DNA from 2 places in the Shewanella sp. MF05960 genome. Region 2 is predicted to be linked to the other one. Evidence: predicted binding sites of a transcription regulator. Region 2 holds the regulator's gene; the other holds the start of a gene.

Region 1 (4,625 bases), on a different contig from region 2:
CAGTAGGGCTCATTGGTTGTTATGCCGCGCTCAAGTTTATTCCCGACTTACGTGGCAAACAAAAAACACGCTTTGATAGTGTAGGTTTTTTGTTGTTTGGTAGTGCAATGTTGTTGATTACCATTGCGATGGAAGGATTGGGCGAACTGCATTTACCCCACTTACGAGTCATGTTGCTGTTATTTGCAGGCATGGCATGCTTGATAGCATATTGGTTACGAGCGGGCCGCATTGCAAAGCCACTATTTTCACCCTCATTGTTTAAAACTAACACTTTTTCCATTGGTATTTTTGGTAACCTTTTTGCCCGTTTGGGGAGCGGTGCTTTGCCATTTTTAGTGCCGTTATTATTACAAATCGCATTAGGTTATTCTCCCTCTCAAGCGGGGATGAGCATGTTACCGTTGGCCGCAGCAGCAATGCTCGCTAAGTGGTTGGCTCGTCCAATCATCGAGCGTTTTGGTTTTCGTATCGTATTAACCGGGAATACTTTGGCTCTGGGTTTGATGTTGGCTAGTATGGGATTAGTCAGCGAACAAACACCATACTGGTTTATGTTGTGTATGTTGGCGGTTCTGGGGGCCATTAATTCATTGCAATTTACGGCCATGAATACCGTGACGCTGATTGATTTAGATGACGAGAGTGCCAGTAGCGGTAACAGTCTATTGTCTGTGGTTGCTCAACTAGCATTAAGTCTAGGCGTGGCCTGTGCGGGGGCATTGTTGGGTGGCTTTAGTGCGGGTGTCAGTAGCGGCAGTCAAGCAGAGGTGTTAAGTGCATTTCAATTAACCTTCGTTACCGTAGGCATCATGACGATGTTTGCAGCGGCCATTTTTTCACTGCTGCCTAAAGAGGTTGGCCGGCAGGTTTATACCCAATCAACTTGAAGAGACGTGATTCAGAGCTTCACCGTGTTTTCAACGCTAGGCGCGTTAATGCGGATACCTTATAAATTAGCACAACAACGCTCTTGATTTAATCATCAGGGGAACACGGTGAAACTCCCATAGGGCAAGTTTTACACGCGTTGATACTGCGGCATTTGTTAATTTAGCTGATTTTGGAAAGGGAGCAACCATTACCCGCAATCAATGCCTTGCCTAAACGCGTGTAAATTCTTGCTGAAATCGAGCATCTTCAGGTTGTTTGGGCACAAGATAGAATACTTAACTCAAATTTGTGCTCTAAGGCACACTCCAGTTGACTTAGTTGGTTAAAATATAAACATGAGTCTCGTTTTTTTATATCACTAAGGAGTGGGGTATGAGTATTAAAAAACACGGTTTATCAATTGGCATTAATCGTATTGAGAATGTTTTCTTTGTGACGTTAAAAGCCGTCGGAACGTTAACCCATGAAGATTATCTGGTGATTACGCCAATGCTTGAAGGTGCGTTAAGCCAGGTTGATCAACCTAAAATTAGCTTATTACTCGATGCGACAGAGCTTGAAGGTTGGGATTTGCGTGCTGCCTGGGATGACTTACAGCTGGGGTTAAAGCATGAGTCTGAATTTGAACGCGTTGCCATATGGGGTAATAAGACCTGGCTAGACTGGGCCACTAAAATGGGCAGTTGGTTTATGTCAGGTGAAATGAAGTATTTTGAAGACCAACATGACGCATTAAAATGGTTACGCTATTAGATATTAGTGGCCTTGAAAAAGAAAAACCTAGCGTAAATTGCTAGGTTTTTTTTAAGCATCATGTATCTATGCCGTAGTATTAATATTATGACCGCTATTACCCACAGGTTGCGGTGGCGCGGCGGCTTCAATCAACTGCAGTGCCATTTGGCCTTCTGCTTCTTGCTGATCTTTCGCCATTACAGCGACTTTCAAACTGTTACCAGAATCAATCGTTGTAGGCATTGATGATGGTGCATTCACACTGATTGGCATGCGTTGTCCTCAGTTTTGACTTGTGTTTATTTCTATCGGCTTAACAGTGTAAAACTTGAGCGATAAATCATTTTATTTCTCGTGACGCGTTAATACATTGCGCGCAATTAATGTGTGATATAATTAAATTTTGATGAAATTCCGTGTTAGATCTGTCTGGATACAGATTTGAATATTATTGGTGAGCTGAGTAAAGCCTATGTCTATTAAAAATGCCCCCGAGCAAGCGGTTAATCCTTTAGCACTTGAAAACCAAGTGTGTTTTTCATTATACAGTGCTACCAATGCGATGGTCCGCGCATACCGACCACTGTTAGACGGATTGTCGCTAACATACCCGCAATATTTGGTGATGATGGTGTTGTGGAAAGAACCTGGTATTAGCGTGAAAACCCTAGGTGAAAAGCTGCATCTTGATTCTGGTACATTAACACCGTTACTTAAACGCCTTGAGGCTAAAGAGTTAGTCAGTCGTGGCCGCAGTGAATTAGATGAACGAGTGCGGGTGTTACACGTTACCGAAGCGGGACGTGAGTTACATCAACAAGCGTTAACGGTTCCAGAGCAAATGCGCTGCAAAGTGGGCGGAACGCTTGAGGATCTCGCTCAACTTAAACAATTATGCGATCAGGCATTTGCCATGCTGAATTCGGGCGAGGCAACAAGCTGTGAAATGTGAATATTTTCAGCGCGGTGATTGTTTATCATGCCGCAACATTTTGCAGCCGATGCCACAACAAATAGACAAAAAACAACAGCAGCTTATTGAACTATTTAGCGATCTTAGCGTAGCAAAATGGTTAGCTCCGGTATTAAGCGCCGAGTCTGGTTTTCGTAACAAGGCTAAAATGGTGGTGTTGGGCGCTGCGCATCAACCTATTTTAGGCCTGGTGAACCCACAAGGTGAGGCGGTTAGTTTATGTGATTGCAGCTTGTATCCGCAAGACATGCAAATTCTTCTGCATCGATTACAACGTTTTGTGCAACAGGCCGGGTTACCGCCTTACCGAGTGGATAAAGCCAAAGGTGAACTGAAGTATATTTTACTGACTCGTAGCCAAATACAGGGCCAGTTTATGTTGCGCTTTGTACTGCGCAGTGAGCAAGCCATTACCCGAATTGAACGTGAGTTACCGCAACTATTACACGAGTTTCCAGCGATCGCGTTAGTGTCAGTGAATATTCAACCTGTGCACATGGCGATATTAGAGGGCGAGCAAGAAATCTTTTTAACCGAGGCCACTCGTTTAGAAGAGCAGTTTAATCATGTGCCGCTGTTTATTCGGCCTAAAAGCTTTTTTCAAACCAACCCAGATGTGGCGGCCAAGTTATATCACACTGCCCGCGAGTGGGTTGCAGAGTTTAACCCGAGTTATATTTGGGATCTATTCTGTGGCGTAGGGGGTTTTGGCCTGCATTGTGCCGACAAACATATTCGTTTAACGGGTATTGAAATTGAAGCGGAAGCGATTGAGTGCGCCAAAATGTCTGCTGAAAAGTTGGGGTTAACAAATGTTGATTTCAGTGCGCTTGACTCGACACAGTTTGCTCAAGGGCAAGCAACTCAAGACAAGCCTGATTTAATTATCGTCAATCCTCCAAGACGTGGTTTAGGCGAAGCATTGTGTCGTTCATTAAGTCTTTTTGCCCCTAAAGCGATAGTGTACTCAAGCTGTAATCCCAACTCCTTAGTGGTTGATTTAGCCAATATTGAGGGCTACCAGATTACCAAGGTGCAGTTGTTTGATATGTTTCCGCATACTGACCATTTTGAAGTGTTAGTCATGTTAGAAAAACAGTAAGTTAACAGTAGTGTGGTCATGAAATTGTCATTTTTATGTCATAAAATGATGGCTTCACACAAAAAGGAACTGGGCGATGTGGCAAATATTTAGTCGTTTTTTAGCATTAGGCTTAATCAGTTTTGGCGGCCCTGCGGCTCATATTGGTTATTTTAGAAAAGCATTTGTTGATGAATTACAATGGCTTGATGGTAAGCAATACGCCAGTTTTGTTGCCTTAAGCCAATTTATGCCAGGTCCGGGCTCAAGCCAGGTTGGTTTTGCCATTGGTTACCACAAAGGGGGTTTATTTGGTGGGCTCGCGGCATTTTTAGGCTTTACGTTACCGTCATTTCTATTGTTGTTTTTATTTGCGGTAACCAGTGCGCAGTGGCTAGAAATCACTGCAGTGCAGGGCATGATCCACGGATTAAAACTGTTAGCCGTCGTGGTCGTTGCCGATGCGACATTGTCCATGTTTAGCCAATTTTGTCAGCGTAAAACCGCCAAAGTATTAATGGCTGCAACTGCGGTGGCCATTATCTTAATGCCGTCAATGCTAATGCAAATTGCAGTGTTAGTGATTGCCGCCATTCTTGGCGTGGTATTACTGACGCGTGGTGAAAATATTACCCCCGAAAATCCCCCTATCGAACTTGATTATCGTTGGCTGGCTTTGTTTATTTTGTGTTTAGCCAGCTCACTGTATTTTATGGGGCATGATGACAGTTTAGGGCAAATTTTTGCGCAGTTTTTTCAAGTCGGAAGTTTAGTGTTTGGTGGCGGCCATGTGGTGCTGCCATTACTCGAGGCCAGTGTAGGTGACTACATTACTCCCGACCGCTTTTTAACCGGCTATGCACTTGCGCAAGCCATCCCTGGGCCTATGTTTACCCTTGCCACCTTTTTAGGGGCCGATTTATGGTTAGAGTCTCCTATTTT
Region 2 (4,625 bases):
AAAAGCCGCTATGGCGTCGCAAGCGCCAACGAATAGCTTTATGGATGTCAGTGAAGATAGAGTTTCATTGGGCGCTAAACCTGCCGTTAAGGCACATTCAAAAGTGAGCCCACCGCCTGCAGCGGACTCGTTACAAGCATTACTTGAAAAGCAGCACAATCGCATGGCACAGCAAATGTCTGTGCATCAAGATGAACCAGAGTTACCTGAATGGGCTCGCCAATTACAAGGGGCTAAAACGGCTAAGCCTACCCCAAGTGCGCCACAGGTAAATCATCTTGAAAAACCCAATAAAAGTAATAAAAATCAATCTGCCGAGCTAGACTCATTGCGTGAGGAAATGGCATCGTTAAGAAGCTTACTGACCCACCAGGTGTCTTCTTTAATGAAAGATCACAAAAAGCGCTCTGATCCAGTTGGCGCCATGTTAGAAAGTAAATTAATTGCAGCTGAGTTTTCTCCCGCTGTTGCTGCTAAACTAGCTGGGCTGAGCCAACACTACACGCCAGCAGACTTAGTGCGAGCATTACCACAAAGTTTAGCTAATTTACTTGATAATCAAGGTGATGATATTGTTAAACGTGGTGGTGTAGTTGCTTTTGTTGGCCCAACGGGTGTCGGTAAAACGACTTCTTTAGCAAAAATTGCTGCGCGGTTTGCTGCACATCATGGTCCTGAACAAGTCGCGTTGATTACGACAGACCATTATCGAATTGGAGCATATGAGCAATTAGCGACATATGGTAAAATTATGGGCTGCCCTGTTAAGCAAGCACATGATTTAAGCGAATTAGAGCAGATTTTATATCAATTTAGAAATCGTAAGCTAGTGTTAATTGATACTGCGGGAATGGGACAACGAGACATGCGTCTTTATCAACAACTTGATAATTTGACTGCAAATAGTAGGATCCCAATTCGCAGTTATTTAGTGATGTCTGCCACTGGCCAGCGTCGTGTATTGCAAGATGCAGTTGAACACTTTAAACGCATTCCGTTATCGGGTGCTATTTTGACTAAATTAGATGAATCAGTATCAATTGCAGGTGCATTGAGCGTATTGATTCAAAATGAGTTACCATTGAGTTATGTTACTGACGGTCAACGTGTTCCAGAAGACATGAAAGTGGCTGATACACTAGAATTAGCCAAACAAGCACTAGCCGCATTAAACGAAACAGAACAACCAACGTCACAAGACACGGCATGGTCAAATGACACTGCCTATGCATTTGAGTAAAGATATGACTCGGGATCAAGCAAGTGGTTTACGTATGATGAATCAACCAAATAACGATAAAGTTAAAGTAATTGCCGTATCCGGTGGTAAAGGCGGAGTCGGTAAAACAAGCGTATCAATTAATACCGCAGTCGCATTAGCCGAAAAGGGCAAGCGTGTACTGGTGCTTGATGCTGACTTAGGTTTAGCCAACGTTGATGTGATGCTAGGGATCCGTGCAGAGAAAAATTTATCTCATGTTTTGTCTGGCGATGCCGAATTAGATGACATCATTGTCCGTGGGCCAAAAGGGATCGGTATTGTGCCGGCCACGTCTGGTTCACAAGCGATGGTTGAATTGACCCCAGCGCAGCATGCCGGTTTAATTCGTGCCTTTAGTGAAATGCGCACCCAGTTCGACATTTTAATTGTTGATACGGCTGCGGGTATTTCAGATATGGTGCTGAGTTTTTCGCGGGCGTCACAAGATGTATTAATCGTTGTATGTGATGAACCTACATCGATTACTGATGCTTACGCCCTGATTAAAATTTTAAGTCGTGAACACGGTGTGTTCCACTTCAAAATTGTGGCAAATATGGTGCGTAGTTTACGCGAAGGCATGGAATTATTTGCTAAACTCAGTAAAGTAACAGATAGATTTTTAGATGTGGCCTTAGAGCTTGTCGCTAGTGTTCCTTTCGATGAAAATTTGCGCAAAGCAGTTCGTAAACAAAAACTGGTCGTAGAAGCCTTTCCAAAATCACCTTCTGCGATTGCATACCAAGGGTTGGCCAATAAAATTATGACCTGGCCTGTACCGCAACAACCTGGTGGTCACTTAGAGTTTTTTGTTGAACGCTTAGTACAACGTAAACCAGTAGAAGAGGGGAGAGCGAGTGAATAAAGCCGCAGCGTATACTCAGTTCGATAACAAAACATCGATTGTTGAACAGTATGCACCGTTGGTGAAACGCATTGCTCATCATATGTTGGCAAGGCTGCCAGCATCAGTGCAACTGGATGATTTATTACAAGCAGGTATGATGGGGCTTCTAGAAGCATCATCAAAATTTGATGGCACCAAAGGGGCTAAATTTGAAACCTTTGCTGGCATTCGTATTCGTGGCGCAATGATTGACGAAATTCGCCGCGGTGACTGGGTTCCACGCTCAGTTCATCGTAATAATCGCCGTGTAGCCCATGTCATTGACGAACTTGAACAAGTGTTAGGGCGCGATGCACGAGACACAGAAATTGCTGAAAAACTTGATATGTCTCTCGATGAGTACCATCATATCTTAAATGATGTTTCTGTCGGTAAAATCATAGGCATAGAAGACCTTGGTGTTTCCCAGGATGTGTTAACCACAGACGACGAATCCCCAAATGAAGCTTTTGATTCTCTCGCCGAGACTCAGTTCCAATCTGCACTGGTTGAAGCAATTAAAACCTTGCCAGAAAGAGATGCTTTAGTGCTGTCGTTATATTATGACGAAGCATTAAACTTAAAAGAAATCGGTGCCATCCTTGAGGTAAGTGAGTCGCGAGTTAGCCAGATATTAAGTCAGGCCATGCTCAGACTAAAAGCCAAACTCAAGCATTGGACACAAGAATAATAACTAATTATAGAGCAAACGAGTGTCAGCTCACCGGAGGAAACCTTGGACAAGAATATGAAGATTCTTATTGTTGACGATTTTTCAACAATGAGACGTATCATTAAGAACTTGTTGCGAGACTTGGGATTTAATAATACCCAAGAAGCAGATGATGGCTCAACAGCCCTACCTATGTTACAAAAAGGTCATTTTGACTTTGTTGTAACCGACTGGAATATGCCGGGAATGCAGGGTATTGATTTACTTAGAGCAATCCGTGCAGACGATTCACTAAAACATTTACCTGTATTAATGGTTACGGCTGAAGCTAAGCGTGAGCAAATCATTGCTGCGGCTCAAGCTGGTGTTAATGGTTATGTTGTTAAACCGTTCACAGCCGCTACGTTAAAAGAAAAGTTAGACAAAATCTTTGAACGACTCGCTTAAGCAAGGATAAGTCATGCAGGCATCAATATCGGGGTTAATTACTCTCGAACAGGCCCAGCAACTTGTTGAACTGCTATCGGCGGGAGAGCAAGGTAAAGCTGACGAATTAATTAGAGATTTAGCGACTCCTCTGCAGCGTGAGCTGTTTGAAGAGGTCGGTAAACTCACTCGCCAATTGCACAGCGCACTAAAAGATTTCCAAGTTGATAACCGTTTATCTGAATTAGCGAACACTGAAATTCCGGATGCTAAAGAAAGATTAAACTATGTTATTGAGATGACAGAACAAGCTGCTAATAAAACCATGGATGCGGTTGAAGAATGTTTGCCTTTGGCCGATACCATTATAAGCAACATTCAATCTGTAACGCCTATGTGGGATAAACTGATGCGTCGCGACATCGAACTGGGTGAATTTAAATCACTTTGTCATGATGTTCAGCAGTTTATGTCTAATAGCGAGCATGATTCTAACCGTCTTCGTGAATTGCTCACTCAGATATTGATGGCGCAAGACTTCCAAGATTTAACCGGTCAGATGATCCGCCGAGTGATTGAACTAGTGCGCGAAGTAGAGAGTAATTTAGTATCCATGTTGACCGTTTTTGGTGACCATACTACTGAGTCATTACCTACAATTAAAGATAATAAGATAGAGGCAGAAGGCCCAATCATGAACGCTGAGTTACGTGAAGACGTGGTCACGGGTCAGGATGAAGTTGATGATCTGCTATCAAGTCTGGGTTTCTAATTAGGAGTCAATTTAATGTCATTTGATGTTGATGAAGAGATACTCCAGGACTTTTTAATTGAAGCTGGTGAGATTTTAGAGCTTCTACAAGAGCAGCTGGTCGCTCTTGAAAATAATCCTGATGACAGTGATTTACTTAATGCTATTTTCCGTGGATTTCACACCGTCAAAGGTGGGGCAGGTTTTCTAAGCCTTAAACCCATGGTTGATGTGTGTCACGAAGCAGAAAACACGTTTGATCTTTTACGTACTGGTAAACGTGTAGTCAATGCAGAGCTAATGGACATAATTTTGCAAGCGGTTGATGCAATTAATACCATGTTTGCTCAAACTCAACAGGGACAACAACAAGACCCTGCCGATTCAGACTTGTTAGCAAAACTAAAATTATTAAGCTCTGGCGCTCCACTGCCGTCTGAAATGGGTCAATCAACTGCTGAACCTGAAATCATAGAAGAAGCCGCTGAAGTCTCTGAACCTGAATATGTCGAAGACATTAGTGTGCAATCTACTTCTGCACCTAGCTCAACTGGTATTGATGAAATTGACGAATCTGAATTTGAAGCATTACTCGATGCCTTGCATGGCTCAGGTAAAAGCCCAACCT

Evidence for each region. The regulator FliA, encoded in region 2, starts transcription of late flagellar genes. The targets are predictions, from matches to a motif close to CTAAAGNTNNNNNNNNNNNNGCCGATA.
Region 1: the regulator FliA is predicted to act here: its motif matches at 1,936-1,962, upstream of ACROAE_RS14565 (cytoplasmic protein).

What each region holds. Positions count from the first base shown of each region.
Region 1 covers NZ_JBOZPS010000014.1:93,385-98,009, forward strand. The annotation lists gene mdtD (multidrug transporter subunit MdtD) at 1-890, shown strand, start outside; gene ACROAE_RS14560 (STAS/SEC14 domain-containing protein) at 1,267-1,647, shown strand; gene ACROAE_RS14565 (cytoplasmic protein) at 1,714-1,902, opposite strand; gene ACROAE_RS14570 (MarR family winged helix-turn-helix transcriptional regulator) at 2,102-2,581, shown strand; gene rlmC (23S rRNA (uracil(747)-C(5))-methyltransferase RlmC) at 2,571-3,704, shown strand; gene chrA (chromate efflux transporter) at 3,781-4,625, shown strand, end outside.
Region 2 covers NZ_JBOZPS010000017.1:45,372-49,996, forward strand. The annotation lists gene flhF (flagellar biosynthesis protein FlhF) at 1-1,240, shown strand, start outside; gene ACROAE_RS16025 (MinD/ParA family protein) at 1,245-2,126, shown strand; gene ACROAE_RS16030 (RNA polymerase sigma factor FliA) at 2,119-2,838, shown strand; gene cheY (chemotaxis response regulator CheY) at 2,884-3,267, shown strand; gene ACROAE_RS16040 (protein phosphatase CheZ) at 3,281-4,018, shown strand; gene ACROAE_RS16045 (chemotaxis protein CheA) at 4,034-4,625, shown strand, end outside.